3 regions of the Burkholderia pulmonis genome follow, and region 1 is predicted to be linked to each of the others. Evidence: riboswitches for the same ligand, from Rfam matches in the RefSeq annotation. Region 1 holds a riboswitch; each other region holds the start of a gene.
The links. Region 1 has a riboswitch for cobalamin ahead of AC5LXK_RS18560 (CbtB domain-containing protein). Riboswitches for the same ligand answer to the same signal wherever they lie in the genome.
Positions count from the first base shown of each region.

Region 2: it holds a riboswitch for cobalamin, as region 1 does, so the genes downstream of both, AC5LXK_RS23485 (TonB-dependent receptor domain-containing protein) here and AC5LXK_RS18560 (CbtB domain-containing protein) in region 1, are expected to answer to the same signal.
Region 3: it holds a riboswitch for cobalamin, as region 1 does, so the genes downstream of both, cobA (uroporphyrinogen-III C-methyltransferase) here and AC5LXK_RS18560 (CbtB domain-containing protein) in region 1, are expected to answer to the same signal.

Region 1 is NZ_OZ480187.1:379,355-383,782, forward strand. Features, by position in the region: gene AC5LXK_RS18545 (2OG-Fe(II) oxygenase) at 1-1, opposite strand, end outside; gene AC5LXK_RS18550 (inorganic phosphate transporter) at 287-1,879, opposite strand; gene AC5LXK_RS18555 (histidine phosphatase family protein) at 2,045-2,635, opposite strand; cobalamin riboswitch at 2,686-2,824, shown strand; gene AC5LXK_RS18560 (CbtB domain-containing protein) at 2,858-3,067, shown strand; gene AC5LXK_RS18565 (CbtA family protein) at 3,081-3,803, shown strand; gene AC5LXK_RS18570 (hypothetical protein) at 3,727-4,191, opposite strand; gene metE (5-methyltetrahydropteroyltriglutamate--homocysteine S-methyltransferase) at 4,320-4,428, shown strand, end outside.
Region 2 is NZ_OZ480187.1:1,498,992-1,503,419, forward strand. Features, by position in the region: gene AC5LXK_RS23485 (TonB-dependent receptor domain-containing protein) at 52-1,980, opposite strand; cobalamin riboswitch at 2,312-2,504, opposite strand; gene AC5LXK_RS23490 (AraC family transcriptional regulator) at 2,594-3,652, opposite strand; gene AC5LXK_RS23495 (hypothetical protein) at 3,819-4,163, shown strand; gene AC5LXK_RS23500 (Dabb family protein) at 4,153-4,428, shown strand, end outside.
Region 3 is NZ_OZ480186.1:1,861,850-1,866,277, reverse strand. Features, by position in the region: gene cobN (cobaltochelatase subunit CobN) at 1-464, opposite strand, end outside; gene cobW (cobalamin biosynthesis protein CobW) at 471-1,559, opposite strand; cobalamin riboswitch at 1,888-2,152, opposite strand; cobalamin riboswitch at 2,266-2,503, shown strand; gene cobA (uroporphyrinogen-III C-methyltransferase) at 2,674-3,423, shown strand; gene AC5LXK_RS08630 (cobalamin biosynthesis protein) at 3,420-3,797, shown strand; gene cobO (cob(I)yrinic acid a,c-diamide adenosyltransferase) at 3,832-4,428, shown strand, end outside.

The DNA.
Region 1 (4,428 bases):
TTTGCGGTGTGGTGCCGTGCGGTTGAGCACGGTCGAATCCACGACGAAAGTTGATGAACCCAGTCTACCGGCGTCCGTGCGCGGGTGCGCTCCAGATCTTGCGCTTCAATTCGGAAGAGGGAATGGGGAAACGAGGGAGACGGAGTACCCACAGACTGAATGTGGCGATGTGCCGAGGCGGAGAGGCGGAGAGGCGGAGAGGCGGAGAGGCGAGCGGGAGGAGAGGCGACGATCCGGTCAGCCACGGCAGGCGACCGGCTTCCACCGGCCACCCGCGCGTCCACGATCAGGCCAGCGTCCGGAACAGCCAGTAGAGCCCTGCCGCCAGCGCGATCGATGCCGGCAGCGTCAGCACCCACGCGAGGACGAGGCTGCGTACCGTGCTCCATTGCAAGCCCGACCCGTTCGCCGCCATCGTGCCCGCGACACCCGACGACAGCACGTGAGTCGTCGACACCGGCAGCCCGTACATGTCCGCAGCACCGATCGTCAGCATCGCGACGAGTTCGGCCGATGCGCCCTGTCCGTACGTCAGATGCTGCTTGCCGATTTTTTCGCCGACGGTCACGACGATTCGCTTCCAGCCGACCATCGTGCCGAGGCCCAGCGCAATCGCGACGGCGACCTTCACCCACGTGGGAATGAACTTGGTCGCATGGTCGAGCTGCTTGCGATAGTTGTCGATCGCGAGCTTGTCGTCGGCGGCGAATGCGGGTTGCCCCGACTTCTCGATCAGGCGAATTGCTTCGGACACCAGATACATCGTGTTGCGCACGTTGTCGACGTCGCGCTGCGGCACGGCCGCCATCGAGCCCGACGCGCCGACCGCGTTCGCGAGCGAAGTGGACAGTTGCGCCACGGCCGGCAGCACGGCGGGCGTCAGTTCACGACGCTGCACGTAGTGTTCGACATCGGCGCGCGGGTTTGCCGACGGTGCGACGCCGTTCGTGTACTTCCCGAACGTCGCGGCTGCCTGGTTTGCGACCGCCACGAAAGTTTGCGATTCGGCCGGCGTGACGGCCTTGTTCAGCGCGTACGCAGCCGGCACCGTGCCGATCAGGATCAGCATGATGAGGCCCATCCCTTTTTGCCCGTCGTTCGAACCGTGCGCGAACGACACGCCCGTGCAGGTCAGGATCAGCAGGCAGCGAATCCAGAACGGCGGCGGCTGATCCTTCGGCGGCTCCTTGTACAGCTCCGGAATCCGCACGACGGCCTTCAGCACGAGCAGCAGCAGCGACGCGCACAGGAAGCCGACGATCGGCGAGAACAGCAGCGATTTGCCGACGCCGAGCGCCTGGCCCCAGTCGACGCCGCTCGTGCCGGATGCCCCGTGCATCAGCTGGTTCATCAGCCCCACGCCGATGATCGACCCGATCAGCGTATGCGAGCTCGACGACGGCAACCCGAAATACCAGGTCGCGAGGTTCCACACGATCGCGGCGATCAGCAGCGCGAAGACCATCGCGAAGCCCGAGCCGCTGCCGACCTGCAGGATCAGCTCGACCGGCAGCAATTGCAGGATGCCGAATGCGACGGCGCCGCTCGAGACCATCACGCCGAGGAAGTTCCACATGCCCGACCAGATCACCGCGACGTTCGGCGTCAGCGAGTGCGTATAGATCACGGTGGCGACCGCATTCGCTGTGTCGTGGAAGCCGTTGACGAATTCGAAGCCGAGCGCGATCAGCAACGCCGCGCCGAGCAGCAGGTACGGAAACAGCGCCCCTTCGCGGACCGGCGACAGATCGTCGATCAGGTGGGTGGCGATATAGACGGCGCCGAGCGCGAGCACCAGCAGGAAGACGGCATAGCCGAGCTGCTTGGTGCGTTCGATGGAGCCTGGATTGTTCGGGGTGGACGAAGCAGGTTGATTCATGACGGCATCTCGTGAGGGAACCGCGTCCGATCCTAGCTGCGGCCAGCAGTCAGTTTGATGACAGTCGGGACGACGAACGGTGTGTCTTACAGCAATGTAAGGTGACCGGCGGCATGTGAAGCGCCGGTGCGTATCGCCCGTTCACATCGTGAGCGCAACGGCGGCTCAAGCTTCGGTGTCGCGCCGGTCGTCGTCCGGCATGATCAACGTCCAGCCATCCGGCGAGGCGGCGAACGTCGTGCACGACAGCGGTGCGACGTCGACACGCATTGCAGCGCCGGGATCCATCCGCTGCACGTGCGCGATGACCGCACGGACGATCGGCGCATGCGTGATCGCAACGACGTCGCGACCGCGCGGCAGCGCACCCAACCATGCGTCGACGCGGTGCGCGGCGGCCTCGAACGATTCGCCGCGATGCGGTGACGCGGTCGGATCGCCGATCCACGCAGCCAGTTCGTCGGGCAGATCGCGTGCGAGATCGTGCAGCCGCTTGCCGCGCCAGGTTCCGTAATCGATGTCGCGCAGCGCGTCGTCGATGCCGGCGTGCAGTCCGAGCGCATCGGCGGTCTGCTGCGCACAGCGTGCAGGACTGCACAGCACGAGCGAACCGGGCGCGCCTGCCCATCGGGCGCGCAGCGCGGCGGCTTCGGCGAGCCCGTGCGTGTCGAGCGGATCGTCGTCGGGAAACGTGCCGCTGCGCATCGCGCGGGTCGATGCGTGCGCGATCAGGCGCAGCGTGGCGTGCAGGGTCATGTCGGTTGTCGGGTGATCCGGAGCGGGACGCGATCGTTCATGTGTGGTCACTTCAATACGCGAACGTTCGCGCGTACAATTCGCCCGATACGAAACGCGGAAGCCGGTGCAATTCCGGCGCGGTCGCGCCACTGTAACCGGGGAATCGATGATCCCGGAAGCCAGACCTGCCTTCGTACCCATCCAACATTTGTCGGGGCGCGATTCCCCTGAGGTGCATCCATGAGCGAAGCAGTGCTGAAGCCGGCTGTCGTACCGGCGCCCATTCCCGTCCGTGAACTGTTGCCGTGGGCCATCTTCGTCGGCCTGATCCTGCTGCTCGCGATTTATTTCGTGGGCGCGGAAGAGGGCGCGACGTCGCTCGTGCCGGGCATGTACGTACACGAGTTCGTTCACGACGGCCGCCATCTGCTCGGCTTTCCCTGCCACTGACGCGGAGATCAAGATGGTCGGAAAGCTGCTCATGCGCGGGATGCTCGCAGGCATCGCCGCAGGTCTCCTCACGTTCGGTTTCGCGAAAATCGTCGGCGAACCGCAAGTCGATCAGGCAATCTCCTTCGAAGAAAAGCTCGATGCCGCCAAAGGCGACGCACCGGAGCCCGAACTGGTCAGCCGCCACACGCAGGCCGGCCTCGGGCTGCTGACGGGTGTCGTCACCTACGGCGCGGCATTCGGCGGGCTGTTCTCGCTGGTCTTCGCGTTTGCGTACGGGCGAGGCAGTCGCCTCCCGGCACGTCCGCTCGCGGCCTGGCTCGCGCTGGCGGCGTTCATCGCGCTGGTGATCGTGCCGAACATCAAGTACCCGGCCAATCCGCCGTCGGTGGGCGACCCGGACACGATCGGCTATCGCACGGGCCTGTTCTTCCTGATGATCGCGATCTCGATCGCGACGATGGTGTTCTCGGTCAACGTGCGCCGCCACCTGCTGGCGAAGCTCGGCCAATGGAATGCGTCGATCGTCGCGGGGCTCGTGTTCGTCGTGATCATCGCGGCCGTGCAGCTCGGGCTGCCGTCGATCAACGAAGTGCCGGCCGCGTTCCCGGCCGTCGTGCTGTGGAAGTTCCGCGCCGCCGCGATCGGCATGCAGGTGATCATGTGGACGACGATCGGCCTGCTGTTCGGCGCATGGGTCGAGCGCGGCGAACGCATCGGCATGCGCGCCGCCTGACGCGCATCGCCACGGGGCGCGCCCGGCGCAGCATGCGCGGCGCGCTCCACATCGCTTCGCGCGCCAGCGCGACGACCGCGGCCAGATAGTCGATCGATGCATCCGCGTCGCGGATGCCGAGGGAGATCTGCTTCGCGATCTCTTTCCTTCCCCGCTTGACCGGCACGACCCGCATCCGTTTCTCCAGCTTCAGCCGCTGCTGCCCGCCCTGCATGAACCGCAGGCCACCGCCTTCCCCGGTCCCGGATCGGCGTGCCGAACGGCTGCTCGATTTTCCGGACGTATGGCCGAGTGCCGATTGCGTGAGGTGCAGCGCATTGGCGGCCGCGATCGGCGCACCCTTGCGCTCGACCTCACGAATGACGACGAGACGGAGTCGTTCCAGCATGGATCCCGCTCGCACAATAGATGCATGAACAACTCTCATGCATGGATGAAATAATGCCATTTCATTTCATGGTTTGAACTCCCTATCATGGTTGCCGGATCTCCAATTTCTCTCGGGACGGCAGCCACATGGTGACGACACACAACCTCGGTTTTCCGCGCATCGGCGCAAAGCGCGAACTCAAGTTCGGTCTCGAGCGCTACTGGAAGGGCGAATCGTCGCGCGACGAACTGAAGG
Region 2 (4,428 bases), 1.1 Mb from region 1:
CAGGTCGGCCGGTGTCGGCGCCCGCGACGCAGGCGCCGGTGTTCCGGATCGTCAGAACGTGTAGCTGACCTTGCCGAACGCGGTGCGACCGAGCGTGTTGTAGCCGTACGCGGTCATGTACTGGCGATCGAACAGGTTCGACAGCGTGGCCGATACCGTCAGGTGCGAATTGATCCGGTATGACGCGCGCAGGTTCACGGTCAGGTACGACGGCAGGTACGTCGTGTTGGCCGGATCGTCGAACGTCGTGCCGCCGTAGTTCAGCGACGCGCCCGTGCTCAGCGCGTGCAGGTGCAGCTCGTCCCACGTGTGGTCGACGTTCAGGCTGACCGTCTGGCGCGGCCGGCGGTTGAGCCAGCTGTCGTTGGTCTCGTCCTGCGGATCGAGGAGGCCGATCGCGACGCTGACCGGCGTGTACTGGCCGATCGTCCCCTTGTACGACAGGTCGACGCCGCGAATATGCGCACGGCCGATGTTCATCGGCGAGAACGTTGCCGGGTTGTACGCGATCAGGTTGGAGACGCGCGTGTCGTAGATCGCGGCCGTGAACGTGCCGTACGACGTGTTCGCATCGAGCGCGGCCTCGACCGTGTTGCTGCGTTCCGGGCTGAGGTTCGGGTTGCCGTAGCCGGGGTAGTACAGGTCGTTGAAGGTCGGCAACCGGAACGCATTGCCGTACGACACGCGCGCCGTGTAGACCGGCGTGATCGCCCACGACAGCGCCGCGTTGCCGGTATTCACCGACTGTCCGGCGATGATTTCGTGACGGCCCGCGAGGAACATCGTCACGCTGCCGAGCGTGGCCGACTGATGCAGCGAGAACGCGGAATCGTTGCGCGTCGGCACGCCGCTCGGAATGTCGACCGGCAGGAAGGCCTGTTCGCGCGTGAAGTCGTACGCGAGCTTCGTTTCGCCGGACAGCGGCAGGCCGAACAGGTGGAACCCGTGTTCCTGGTGCGTCAGCGACGTCGACGTCGTGATGCGCTGCGAGTTGATCTGGTCGGTCGGGATGGTCGGATTGCTCGCATACAGGAACGCCCGATCGTTCGCATAACCGAACGACTGGTCGAACTGCGTATCCGGCGTGATGTCGAGATGGAACGCGATGCCGGTCGTCAACTGGTGATCGAGTTGACGATCCGCGCCGCCGAGGTTGTCGTAGGACAGGTCGGAGCGGTGATACAGCGCGAACGTCGAGACCGACCAGTTGTCGCGTGCGTAGCCGAGGCGCGCATCGAGATCCTGCGCGTGATACGGATTGCGGCCGTCTTCATGGCCGTACGCGTACGGTCGCGTCGCATCGATGCCGGCCGTGTTGTACGAGTGCAGGCCGAGCGAGTAGGTGAGGCCGCCGAGCGCCGCTAGCGGGCCGGTCGACGGCACGGTGCCCGACGTGCGCAGTTGCGTGTCGAACGTCTTGTTCGAGCCGCCGCCGAACGACACGGTGGTCTGGTTCGGCTGGCTGGAGGCGCGGCGCGTGAAGAGCTGCACGACGCCGCCCATCGCATTCGCGCCGAACGATGCGGCGGCTGGCCCGGAGATCACTTCGACGCGTTCGAACGCCTCGGTCGGCAGGTCGGCCCACGGCGCGATGCCGGTGGTCGACGAGCCGATCCGGATGCCGTCGATGAACACGGCGACCTGGCTGGCCGACGAGCCGCGAATGCTGACCGACGCGGACGTGCCGGGGCCGCCGTTCTGCGAGATGGTCACGCCGGGCAGCGTCGCGAGCGCCTGCGTGATGCTCGGGTCGCTCGGCGACAGCCGGTCGAGGTCGGTTCGGGTGAGGACCTGGGTCGTCGCATAGCGACCGTCGAACGATTCGGGCAGCCGACGCGTGTCGGTCACGGTGATCGTCGGCAGGTCGGCGCCGTCGGTTGCCTGCGACGGCGGTGCAGGCGCGGCGTCGCCGGCGGCGTGGGCGAGGGGCGCGAAAAGTGCGGTCGCGGCGGACGTGGCAAGGAGGTGTCGAATCTTCATGAGGCTGTCGTTGTTATCGGTCTGCGCGTGCGGCAATCGTGAGCAGGCAGTGCCGGTATCGTCATCGGTGGTCTATCGTGCGGCCGGGCCCGGCGGGCAGTCGCCGCGGGCGTCGCTGCGGCGCATGCCGGCAGACGCGATCGGTTCGGCGTGGCATGGGCGCGCGGGCGGGCCGTGCATGCCGGCGGCGTGCCGGCGCAACTCTTCCGGTGCGGAAGCGGATTCGGTAACGATGAACATCGGGCGGATCCTGAGGTCGGGCCGTCCATGCAACGGGCGACCGCCAACGGCGGTGCCGGGCGCATCGGGACACCCCGCCCGGTGCGGCTGCTTGGACCTCGGGTCGATGGCAGGTCTCCTGGCTCGCGGGTCGCCATCCGTGCGGGCCTTCCCGGTTTCCCAGTGGCATGCAGTGGCACGGATTCGCCGCTCACAGTTGCGGGGGCAGCCGCAGATTCGAGGCGTTGCCTCTCCTGCGTTCCCTTTTGATCCCGTCTCCGGGAACCATCAGCGCGCAAGGGTAATGGCGTGCGCTCGGGCGCGTCAATCGCCCGGTTGCGCGAGGATGCGAAAAAACGTCATTGGCGGGCAATCGCTTTCGAAATTCTGTCTTTTATGCGCCCGGGCCGCATTTCACGTCTGACGAAACCGGCTGGCCGGATGTCGCGCCAGTGCGCCGGAACCGGCTCGGCGCGATGCCCGTCCAGCGCACGAACGCGCGCCGGAATGCCTCTTCGCCGCCGAAGCCGAGATACGCGGCCACGCGTGTAATCGGCCAGTCCGTCTCGTGCAGGCAGTGTCGCGCCGAGTCGGCCAGGCACTGCTCGCGCAGCACGTGATAGCCGCTGCCTTCCGCCGCCAGCCGCCGCCGCAGCGTCGCCTCGCTGACGCCGAGCCACGCGGCCAGCTCCGCGAGTGCCGGCAGCGCCTGTTCGCGCGCAAGCGCCGCATCGAGAAAGCCGCGCACCTGCTGCGCCCAGGACACGACGGCCGGCGCCGCATCGATCAGACGAAACGGGAAATCGACGAGGAATGCGTCGAGTTCGCCCGGCTGGCGGATCACGCGGCAATCGAGCAGCGCCGCATCGAACGCGAAGCCGTAGGTCGAGCGGCCGACGTCGACCGGTGCGTTGAACAACCCGAGCAGCGGCATCGCGTCGTCACGGCGTGGATGGCCGAGCCACACGTCGGTCGGCCGCAGCGGCTGCCCGATCAGCCAGCCGAACAGCTGCAGATAGCAGAACAGCCCGGTCAGGTCGACGAGGCACGCAGCCGGGCTGCGCGTGCGGCGCAGCGAATCCATCCGGAACGTCGCGCGTCCTTCGCGCACCGCGAGCGACAGCCCGCCGGCGCGCGGCGTCAGCATCTCGCAGAAGTCGCGCGCGCAGCGGATCGCGTCGGCGAGCGTCGCGCAGCTCAGCAGGCAGCGGCACATCAGGTCGACTTCCTGCTTGCGCATCGGCGGATGGCCGTTGCCGCGCGCGACCTGCGCCTCGAGCCGCTCGATCGCGTCGCGGTACAGCGCGACGAAGCCGCCCGGCGCCGTCTCCGCTTGCGGTGGTTGTGCCGCGCGCTCGGCCGGCGGCGCGCCGCTGCGCGTGAGTTCGCTCAGCAGGCGTGCGCCGAGACCCGGCAGCACGCGTCCGCTCGCCGGCAATACACGCTGTTTCATGAGTCTCCCGATCTGATCGCTGCGACAGGGGCCGGTGAGCGGGCCGGTAGGGGTTCGTGAGCCGCGTCCACGCAAGAATGCTATCCACGCCGGCCGCCTTCGGCCTCGCCGGAACGGCGTAGGCCGGCCACCCATCCCGACCCGAACGACCACGGACGACACGCGAATGATCCAGATCGTAGACGAAATCACGCTCGCGCCCGAGCGCATTCCCGACGTGCTCGCGCTGCTGCGCGACCGCTACCTGCCGGGCCATGCGGCGCGCGGATTGACGGCGGCCGGCCGCCGGGTGTCGCCGCCCGTCGCGGTGCCGGGGCAGCCCAGCACGCTGTGGCTGACGTGGCAGGTCGACGATGCGCATGCCTATTACCGGATGCGCGCGTTGACCGACGGCGACGTGGTTGCGTTCTGGATGGCGGTCGACGGGCTCTGCGACGCGCGCCGCCGCCATGTGATGGCGGACGCCGATGCGCCGCTGCCCGCACTGACGGAGGTCGACCATGCGGCATGACACGGCCCAGGTATTCGCGTCGGCGGATCGCGACGCAGAGGCGGTCGAGCACGCATTGCGCGAGGCGGCGCAGGCGCTGCCGGGCGCGAAACGCGTGACGCTCGCGCGCAATCTGGAAGGCTGCTGGGGCGCGGGCGACTACACGCTCGACGTGCTGCGCGATGAACGGTCGCGCGATTCCCCAGTCGATTTCGCCGGTTTGGCGCATCTGCCGGGCATCGCCCGCATCGACGGTGCCGCATGCCGTGCGATCGGCGGCGGCCTG
Region 3 (4,428 bases), on a different replicon from region 1:
AGCAGCGCGTCGGCGTTGTGCACGCCGCCTTCGCGCAGGTAGCGCCACCACAGCCGGCACAGGTCCGGCGTGACCGTGCTCTTCGCGACGAGGTTCGGGTCTTCCTGCAGGTCGCCCGAGAACATCGCGAGCTGCTGCCCGCGTTTCGACGCGAGCGACACGGCCTGCTCGATCCCGTACGGCCAGTAGGCTTCGCCGCCGAGGTGATCGATCACGACCGTCTTCGCGTGGCGCAGCACGTCGTCGACGTAGAAATCGACCGACGCCGGCTGGCGCAGGAACGTGACGTTCGCGAGCCGCACGCTCGGGAATCCGGCCGGCAGATGCGGCACGACGCTCGCGAGCAGCGACAGCGTCGTGTCGGCCGAACTCAGGATCACGATGTCGGCCGGCTGCTGGTCGATCCGGACGACGCCCTGCGTATCGTCGACGAAGCCGCCCGGCGTGGTGCGCAGCAGATGCATCGCGCGTTACGCCTGTTGCGGCTCGGCCGCGCACGCGGCGTCGAACGCGCGTTGCAGCGCGGCCGCGTCGAGATCCTCGCCGATCAGCACGAAGCGGCTCGCACGCGTTTCGCCGTCCTGCCAGCGCCGGTCGAAATAGCTGTCGAAGCGGCGGCCGACACCCTGGATCACGAGCCGCATCGGCGCGCCGGGCAGCGCGGCGAAGCCTTTCGCGCGATAGATCGTGTGCGTCTCGACGACGCGCTGCAGCGCGGCGATCGTCGCTTCGCGCGTGCTGGCATCGCCCGACACGACCACCGAGTCGAAATCGTCGTGATGGTGGTCGTGATCGCCGTCATCGGCCGAGCCGTGATGGTCGTGACGCAGGTGGATCGTGTCTTCCGATGCCGATTCGAGGCCGAGCAGCATCGCGAGGTCGAGCTCGCCGCGCGTCGCGCGCACGATCTTCACCTGCGGCGGGATCTCGTCGCGGATCGCGGTTTCGATCTGCGCAAACTCCGCGTCGCCGACGAGATCGGCCTTGTTCACGATCACCAGATCGGCGGACGACAACTGATCGGCGAACAGCTCGTGCAGCGGCGATTCGTGGTCGAGGTTCGGATCGGCGCGGCGCTGCGCGTCGACGGCCTGCGGGTTTTCCGCGAACTGGCCGCTCGCGGCGGCCGGCCCGTCGACGACGGTCACGACCGCGTCGACCGTGAAGCTGTTGCGGATCGTCGGCCAGTTGAACGCCTGCACGAGCGGCTTCGGCAGCGCGAGGCCCGACGTCTCGATCAGCACGTGGTCGATGTCCGCGCGGCGCTCGACGAGCGCTTCCATCACCGGATAGAACTCCTCCTGCACGGTGCAGCACAGGCAGCCGTTCGCGAGTTCGTACAACTGGCCCGATGCTTCGCCCTGCGCGCCGTCGGCGTCCTCGCAGCCGATGCCGCAGCCCTTGAGGATTTCGCCATCGATGCCGAGTTCGCCGAATTCGTTGACGATCACCGCGATGCGGCGGCCTTCGGCGTGCTGCAGGATGTGGCGCATCAGCGTCGTCTTGCCGCTGCCGAGAAAGCCCGTGACGATCGTGACGGGAAGCTTGCGTAGGGTCATGGTAGGTCCGGTGTCGAAGAGGGAATCAGGACGGGATCGTCGCGTCGGTGGCGGCGTGGCAATGCATCGGGTGACGCGCAGGAAGATCGCCACGCAATCCGGACGGACAGCCGCACGACGGGCGGAACAACGGATCGGACATGGTGCTTCCTTGCGAACGGTCGACATCATGAATGCCAACACGGCTGCCGCCGGCCCTGCCCGCACCGCCTGCCGTTCGCCGGGCCGGCCCGGCGCATGCGCGCGGGGGCAGATCGGCGGAGGAAGCGTCGAACACCGGGCGTCGGGCCTGCTGCGGCCGTGGACGATGCGCCGCCTCCCCGCGGCGCTGAACCCCAACGTTTAGGCCGGTATCCGGGCTGACGAACACGCCGCTTCGCCTTCCCGGATGCGCGCGGCATCCAGTGGCGGTCGTCCGCATGCGTGCGGCATGCGGCGAAGCGGCGCTGCATCGCACTGTGCGCGATGCGTTCGCTTACCGTTGCGGGGGCAGCACAGGTTGGCTCGACTGCGGCGCAGGCAGGCTCCCTGTTTCCCGTTTAACTGCGCGCGCCGGAGCGGCGCGCGCGAGCACCAAAACGCGTGCGAGTGTAGGCGGCGGTGCGGGGAGCGTCAAGGCGGAACGGGCCGTCGGGCCGCATTCTGCACCGCTGCCGGGCCACGCCGGAGGCCGTGCGCGGCGGTTCGCACGGGCAAACCGCTGTGCTATCGTATGTGCCGCGTTCGGTGCTCGCATGCGCATTCCGTGCATGCAGTTAAACGGGAAACAGGAGGCGGACGACCGCCCGGCCTGTGCTGTCCCCGCAACGGTACGCCGCCCGCGCAACGCGCTTCCCCGCGCCTGCGCCCAGGTCGCCCGCGATGCCACTGCCCGTCAGCCGGGCGGGAAGGCTGCGGCCTGGCAAGCGGCCAGCCCGGATACCGGCCGACGCAAGGGGCGAGCCCGACGCTCGCCGAACGCCCGATCCGCGGGGGACGGATGGGGTGCGCATTCCGCCCGCGTTCGCGCGGGCTTCGCCCGATCCGTCATGTACTGCCTGCCCGCCGGCCGCCGCTGTGCCGCCCGCCTTCCCCTTTCCACTGTTTCGACGCGGTGCGAACCGTGCCGCGCGCAATGAGCCGCGCGTGGCTCATCGGCGCCGGCCCCGGCGACGCCGACCTGCTGACGCTCAGGGCCGTGCGTGCGATCGGCGCGGCGGACGTGCTGCTCGTCGACGATCTCGTGAACCCCGACGTGCTGCACCATGCGCGCGCCGACGCGCAGATCGAGCACGTCGGCAAGCGCGGCGGCCACGCGTCGACGCCGCAGGAGGCGATCGTCGCCGCGATGTTCGCGCACTTGCGTGCGGGCCGCAGCGTCGCACGGCTCAAGGGCGGCGATCCGTTCGTGTTCGGCCGCGGCGGCGAGGAACTGGCCGCACTCGGCGCAGCAGGTTTTCCGGTCGAGATCGTAAACGGCATCACCGCGGGCATCGCCGCGCCGGCCGCGCTCGGCATCCCGGTCACGCAGCGCGGCGACGCGCAGGGCGTGATCTTCGTCACGGGCCACGGCGCCGGTGTCGACGAGCCCGACTGGCGCGCACTCGCGGCGACGCGCATGACGATCGTGATCTACATGGGCATCCGCCGGCTCGATACGATCGTCGCCGCACTGCGTGATGGCGGCCTGCCGGGCGATACGCCGTGCGCGGCGATCGAGAATGCGACGCGTCCCGAACAGCGGCACGTGCTTGCGACGCTCGATACCGTCGTCGAACGCGTCGGTGCGACCGGCATCGGTTCGCCGGCGATCGTCGTGATCGGCCGCGTCGCGGCGCTCGCCGACGATCCGGCCGTGCGTGCCGCGCTCGGCGGCCGCGCATGATGCGCGTCGCGCTCGGTGTCGGCTTCCGCGCAGGCGTCACGGCTGCGCAACTCGATGCCGCGATCCGCGCGGCGCTGCAGTGCTACCCGGCTGCCGAACCGGCGCTCGTCGCCACGCTCGCCGACAAGGCATCCGCCCGGGCACTGCGCACGCTGTGCGCGCGACGCGGCTGGCCGCTCGTTGCGTTCGACGCGGCACAGCTCGCGAGCCGCCCGGATCTGGCCGCGAGCGGCCCGTCGGACGCGGCGCTTTCCCGCTTCGGCGTCGCGGGCGTGGCCGAGCCCTGTGCGCAGCTCGCTGCGCCGCACGGCCGGCTGCTGGGCCCCAAATCCATCCGGGACGGCGTGACGGTCGCGCTCGCCGGCCCGCTCTGAACCCTTTGTTTCGCTTTCGACAGGACGATTTCCGATGAAGACCGATGCCGAATCCCATCAACGGATGACCGAACGCCGCCGCGCCGGCCACGAGAAGAAGCAGGCCGCCGCCACCCAGGAAAAGGGCCTGCTGATCGTCAATACCGGCAACGGCAAGGGCAAGAGCACGGCTGCGTTCGGCATGGCCGTGCGCGTGCTCGGCCACGGCATGCGGCTCGGCGTCGTGCAGTTCATCAAGGGCGCGTTGCACACGTCCGAGCGCGACTTCCTCGGCGCGGTTGCGGAATGCGATTTCGTGACGATGGGCGACGGCTATACGTGGAATACGCAGAACCGCGACGCCGACATCGCGACCGCGCGCAAGGGCTGGGACGAGGCGCGCCGGATGATCGAAAGCGGCGATTACCGGATGGTGATCCTCGACGAGCTGAATACCGTGCTGAAGTACGAATACCTGCCGCTCGACGAAGTGCTCGCGACGCTCACCGCGCGGCCGGATTCGGTGCACGTCGTCGTGACCGGGCGGCACGCGCCCGACGCACTGATCGATGCGGCCGACCTCGTCACCGAAATGCGGCTCGTCAAGCATCCGTACAAGGAGCAAGGCGTGAAGGCGCAGCGCGGCGTGGAG